Linked DNA regions of Methanotorris igneus Kol 5. The protein of the gene in region 2 binds, or shares a complex with, the protein of the main gene of each other region. Links are inferred from orthologs where the notes say so. Each region holds a gene or a part of one and is shown on either strand. Other genes may lie near its edges.

Region 1 (3,114 bases), 120 kb from region 2 along the record:
GACACTTGTATTTTTTCTTTGCTTTTATTTCAACATCTCTAACTCTTACTCTAATTTTTCTACCGTATCTTGCACCAAATCTTCCTGCTGGCCCAACTTTCTTTGTGTGACTAAATGCCATTACTACCACCTTTTAATTCTTTTATCTTTGTTTTTTGTTTGTTTTTATAAGTCATATCTTTTTAGGACTTTTGTTTGAACATTTCCTTTTGTAACTTTATTTAAATGAGCGTAAAACTCTGCTTCAATACCACTTGGAATTTCTATAACAACAATTAAAGAACCGTCAGATTGCCACTCTTCTTGTTTTACAGTTCCATATTGATGTAGTATGTGATATGCACTTCCCGCAAATTCTGCAGGGATTTTAATAGCAACATCCCTTTTTTCAAATTTGATTGGTAATATCTTTCTAAGTTCTTTTATTATACGTGGCAATTGTTCTTCAGCACTCTTGTAAATATCTATGTTAACACGAGCTTCTTCCAAAGCTTTTTCAATCCTCTTAGGTGGATGTGGTGTGTCAGTTTGTGGATTTATAGTGTTTTTTGCAATTAAAGATATAATTTGTTTCTTTTTTTGTTCTTGCATCTCTTTTCTTTGTTGAGCAGTAAGTTGGACATGTCCCTTTAATATAATTTGTTTTGCAATTTCTTTAACATCTGTTGTACCAAAAACTTTAAGCAGTGCATCTTCTGAAGCCTTTTCCCCTTTTCCAGAATCTTTATACACGGCCTCAATGGCTAAAATCTCGGAAATGTCTATATCTTGCCCTTCCTTAAGTTTTGCAGCTAAGTAAGGATCTACCAATATTTCAAACTTTTCTCCATGTGATTGGTATCTTGCAATAACAGCCTTATCTACGGACACCATAATAATCCCTTCTTTTTATTTATATATCTTTCTATCAATACATGATATTATCAAAACATATATTATTAACACTGCAAACAAAATACAAAATATAGTCGTGTGCGAAATTTTTTAAACGTATTTACGCATTAATGAATTTTTAAATAATCTTTATTCTTCCTTAAAATATACGGCAAAACCTAAAAGGTTTTGCCAAAAAATTGAAATAAGGCATAAATCTTTATGACTTTGTCAATAGCATATTTCCAATTTCTAACGCACACGACTATAATAGCAAAAAAACATAAAACGGAAGAGATATTTAAAGTTGGCATGTAACTGTTTGTGTAATTCTTTTCATATAATTGGGCATAGTAAAATCTTTGAAAGAATAATAAATAAGTATAAAATTTAAATCAAACCATAATTTATGCCTTCATTTCATTGATGGCTGTGGCTATTATAACGCAACGACTATAAAATCATGGATTAAAATCAATTTTATTCTTAATATTGAACATTATTTAATTCAAATATTTCATAATTTATTGTGGATTTTCTTCTTTTTCATTATTTTCCTCAGTGTTATCTCCGTTTTCTTCTTTATTTTCTTCTTCCTGTTTTTCCTTTTCTTTTTCCTGTTTTATTTTTTCTTTAACTGTATCCACTAATTCTTTAATTTTCTCGTATGGAATTCTTTCCACCATCTTTTCATCATCTTTTATAACAACCATATCCACATTTTCAGGTTTCAATTCCTCTGTTGTTTTACTCAACACATATATGGCTAACTCCATAGCTTCTTCAATAGTTAGGTTTTCATTGTACTTTTTCTCTAAAATTTCCATTGCAATTGGTCTTCCAGAACCTATTGCTGTTGCTTTGTATTCAATTAAAGCTCCACTTGGGTCTGTTTCAAATAGTCTCGCACTGTGCCTGTCAATTCCAGCAATTAAAAGTGCTACACCAAAAGGTCTTGCCCCCCCATGTTGTGTATATGCCTGCTTTATATCGCAGATTTTTTTTGCTAATGCTTCAACAGTTATCGGTTCTCCATAAGTAACTCTATTTATTTGTGCTTCAATTCTTGCTCTATCAACTAAAACTCTCGCATCTGCAACTAAACCTGATGTTGCTGCTGCGATGTGGTCATCAATTTGGAAGATTTTTTCAATTGAACTAATTTCAATTAAATTACTTGTTATTCTTCTATCCACTGCTAAAACTACTCCGTTTTTGCATTTTATTCCAATTGCTGTAGTTCCTCTTCTTACGGCTTCTCTGGCATATTCTACTTGGTATAACCTCCCCTCTGGGCTAAATACTGTAATTGCTCTGTCATAAGCAGATGCTGGAACCATTTGCATACTTTTACCTCCAATTATCTTAAATTCACAAATTTTTTAAATTTGTATACTATTTAATATTTTTGAAGAAAATCAATTATTAGCATTTCGTTTGTATTTTGTTTTTCACCAATTCATTAACCAAAAAACAAATACTGTTTGCTTAATAATATTTATAACTATATTTTAACTTATTACTGTATTTATAGATAGTGGTTTTTAAGTTTTTTTATCTCTTATTTTTATATCGTATGTGTTAGTTTATGACACAACCTTATCATAACATTTATATATGAGAAAATTCTAATAACCATTAGAGATTTTAATGTCAAACCTTCATGGTGATGGCTATGATACCTGTTAACATATCTGAGGATGCATTGGAATTTATTAAGAAAAAATTGAAGCAGGCAAATGCCGACTCCATAGTTATATACTTTGCAGGATTCGGTTGAAGAGGGCCTAAATTTGGAGTAGAGATTATGAAAGAGCCCCGCGAAGGAGATGAACTGGTCTATGATGGTGAATTTAAGATTTACCTTGACAAGATAGCAAAAGAATTTTTAACTGAGGTAAATTTGATATTGAAGAGGTCTTTCCTTCGCGGGGAATATTTAGCAGTTAAAGGTTATGGTGGAGGGTGCTAACCCGAGAACCCTAATGGGATCGGGTTAGTTATAGTTGTGTGCGTTAGAAACTGAACATAACTTTAATAAAATTTATAAGGCATTAAATACTCAATTTCAAAATTTAAAGGAGGAAAAATGACAACTTAAAATTTTATAAGTTTTTATAATAAGTTTAAAAAAATTCGCACACAACTATAAAAACCCTCCACAGTTTTAATTATTTTTATTTAATCTTTTGTTTTTGCTTTTTTATTTATTTTTTATCTATTTTTTCAGTATTATCAACG
Region 2 (3,127 bases):
GACACCATCATGATTGAATTAGATGGAACTGAAAACAAATCAAAATTAGGGGCTAATGCAATTTTAGCTGTCTCAATGGCAGTAGCAAAAGCAGCAGCAGACACCGCATCACTCCCACTCTACAAATACTTGGGAGGTTGCAACTCATTTGTTATGCCTGTTCCAATGATGAACGTTATTAATGGGGGAAAACACGCTGGAAATGCTTTAGATTTCCAAGAATTTATGATAATGCCTGTTGGGGCTGACTCAATAGCAGAGGCGATAAGAATTGGAGCAGAGACATATCAAGCATTAAAAAAGGTTATATTAGAAAAATACGGAAAAAATGCTATAAACGTTGGAGATGAGGGAGGATTTGCTCCACCAATTGAAGATGCAAGAGATGCTTTAAACTTGCTGGCTGAAGCTGCAAAATTAGCAGGTTATGAGAATGATATTGTATTTGCATTAGATTGTGCAGCAAGTGAGTTCTACAAGGATGGTTACTACATTGTTAAAGGGGAAAAATTAACAAGAGAACAGTTAATTGAATTATACAAGGAATTAACAGATGAATACCCAATTGTCTCAATTGAAGATCCATTGCATGAGGAGGATTTTGAGGGCTTTGCGATGGTTACAAAAGAATTAAAAGGCGTTCAGATTGTTGGGGATGATTTGTTTGTTACAAACATAAACAGGCTGAGAAAGGGAGTTGAAGTCGGTGCTGCAAACGCTTTGTTGTTGAAGGTTAACCAAATTGGAACATTAAGTGAGGCAATTGACGCTGCAAACCTTGCATTTAGAAATGGGTACGGAGTCATTGTTTCCCACAGAAGTGGAGAGACAGAAGATACCACTATCGCTGACTTGGCAGTTGCATTAAATGCTGGACAAATAAAAACAGGAGCACCAGCAAGAGGGGAAAGAACAGCAAAATACAACCAATTAATTAGAATTGAGGAAGAGTTAGGTTATCCAAAATATGCTGGAAGATACTTCAGAGTCCCGTTCTAACTCATCCTACAGTATATTTTGTAATTTTATTTTTTATTTCGAACAAATCCAAAGATGCAAAATTATCAATGTATAGTAGCATAAAAAATAAAAAATAATGATGAACTTATCTATACAACACTTCCAAGTGTGGAGATATGACTTCTCCTCTGCTCTTTTTGCCCATAACTTTATCAACTGCCTTCAAGAAGTCGTCCATAGTGACATAATCTCTTCCATCCCTAATTGCAAACATACCTGCCTCTGTGCAGATTGCTTTTAATTCTGCTCCAACACAACCTTCTGTCATTTTTGCAATTCTCTTTAAATCTACATCTCTTAAGTTCATTTTTCTTGTGTGTATTTTTAATATCTCTAATCTTCCTTCTTCATTTGGAGCTGGGATTTCTATAATTCTATCGAATCTTCCAGGCCTTAATATTGCTGGATCTAATATATCCAATCTGTTTGTTGCACCAATAACTTTAACATCTCCTCTCGCATCGAATCCATCCATCTCTGCTAAGAGTTGCATCAATGTTCTTTGGACTTCTCTGTCTCCACCTGTTAAAGCTTCAGTTCTTTTTGCAGCAACTGCGTCAATCTCATCAATGAATATTATTGATGGTGCTTTTTCTTTTGCCAATTTAAAGACATCTCTAACTAACTTTGCACCTTCTCCAATGAATTTCTTCACAAGTTCTGAACCAACAATTTTTATAAATGTCGCATTGGTTTCTGCTGCAACTGCCTTTGCGAGTAATGTTTTACCAGTTCCTGGAGGTCCATATAAGAGAACTCCCTTCGGTGGCTCAATACCAACTTTTTCAAATAATTCTGGATGTTTCAATGGAAGTTCAACAACTTCTTTAATTTCTTGGATTTGTTTTGCCAATCCACCAATATCACTGAATGAAACTTTTGGCCTTTCATCAACTTCCATTGCCATTGCTCTTAAATCTTTTTCTTTTGGAAGAACATCTACTACAGACAATGTTTGTTGGTTCAAACAAACTCTTGTCCCTGGAGTTAAGTCATCAGGATTTACGAATTGGGAAACGTTAACTAAAAAGTGTGGTCCTGTTGAACTTTTTACAATAACTTTCCTATCACTAACTTTTTCAATGACTGTTCCAATTATCAATGGAGGAACTCTCAATCTATCAAGTTCCCTTTTTAAAATTTCGTTTTCTTTTATTAACTGTAAATTCTCTCTTTCTAAGTCTCTTTTTTCCATTTCCATTCGTAAGAGTTTACTTTCTAATTCTGCAATGTATGCTTTTTCTTTAAATTCATTTAAATCCATTTTTTCATTGTTTTCTTTTATATCATTGTATTCTTCGTAAGTCATTATCTTACCTCCATAATAATATACTGTGAAAATAAATATATATGCGTTTGTGTGAAAATTCCAAACAATAAATTTTTAAATTCTAATTTATTAATATCAAAGTTTTTATTAATAGATTCCCCAAATAGTATATTTAATATCTATGCTTATGTATTTATATTTAATGGTCAAAATATATACGGCAAAACCCTTTAGGTTTTGCCATTTTAATTGTTATCATTCTTTTGAATTGGAAAAGGTGAATTAAATATGAAGATATGCGAACTTTGTGGAAAAGAGACAACAAAATTATACAAAGTTAGGATTGAAGGGGCTGAAATGGCCGTATGTAAAGAATGTGCGAAATTTGGAGTCACTCCAAAAAGTTATTCAAGGCTGGGGGTTGCTAAAACTTCAACATCAAAAACCACATCTACAAAAAAACCTAAAAGACCTTACAGAGATTTATTTGATAATTTAAAGACACTTGTTGAAGATTATGGTGATATCATAAGAGAAGCTAGAGAGAAAAAGGGATTAACTATTGAAGAACTTGCAAAACGTGTAGGAATTAAGGTCTCTACACTCCACAAAATAGAGAGAAATGAATTGGAGCCAGAAGAAAAATATGTAAAAAGATTGGAGAAAGAGTTGGGCATAAGTTTATATGAAGAAGGAGACATAGATTATAGTGTAAGTAGTGGAGATGAAGGGTTGACCCTTGGAGATTTCATAAAAATAAAAAGAAAATAATTAAAAGAAAATAATCTTTAATTAGATTAATTTTAATTTTTTTATTTTTTTTGTATTCTTTCAAAT

Evidence for each region.
Region 1: the proteins of METIG_RS04060 (region 2) and psmA are in contact, whole or in part, in a cryo-EM structure (PDB 6HE5), measured with the Archaeoglobus fulgidus proteins. The link is inferred for Methanotorris igneus Kol 5 from one-to-one orthologs. Residues at the interface, in WP_010879468.1 of Archaeoglobus fulgidus: Asp391, Leu392, Lys393, Gly394, Met396, Phe397, Val398; in WP_010877997.1 of Archaeoglobus fulgidus: Ala30, Arg33, Gly34, Ala35, Asp51, Arg53, Val54, Lys66, Ser79, Gly80, Leu81, Val82, Met166.

What each region holds. Positions count from the first base shown.
Region 1 is NC_015562.1:958,578-961,691, reverse strand. What follows is about bases 309-3,082. They hold psmA (archaeal proteasome endopeptidase complex subunit alpha), read right to left. Parts: upstream 2,220-3,082; coding sequence 1,398-2,219; downstream 309-1,397. Other genes in these bases: METIG_RS04735 (ribosome assembly factor SBDS), read right to left, coding at 309-873. In the rest of the region: rpl37A (50S ribosomal protein L37Ae), read right to left, coding at 1-121; more of METIG_RS04735, read right to left, coding at 166-308; acs (acetate--CoA ligase alpha subunit), read right to left, coding at 3,092-3,114. UniProt on the Methanocaldococcus jannaschii protein: Component of the proteasome core, a large protease complex with broad specificity involved in protein degradation. The M.jannaschii proteasome is able to cleave oligopeptides after Glu, Asp, Tyr, Phe, Trp, slightly after Arg, but not after Ala.
Region 2 is NC_015562.1:837,622-840,748, reverse strand. The notes cover bases 218-3,004. They hold METIG_RS04060 (proteasome-activating nucleotidase), read right to left. Parts: upstream 2,330-3,004; coding sequence 1,106-2,329; downstream 218-1,105. Other genes in these bases: METIG_RS04055 (multiprotein bridging factor aMBF1), read left to right, coding at 2,579-3,004; eno (phosphopyruvate hydratase), read left to right, coding at 218-999. Also shown: more of eno, read left to right, coding at 1-217; more of METIG_RS04055, read left to right, coding at 3,005-3,061; tRNA(Phe) (4-demethylwyosine(37)-C(7)) aminocarboxypropyltransferase Taw2, read right to left, coding at 3,103-3,127. UniProt on the Methanocaldococcus jannaschii protein: ATPase which is responsible for recognizing, binding, unfolding and translocation of substrate proteins into the archaeal 20S proteasome core particle.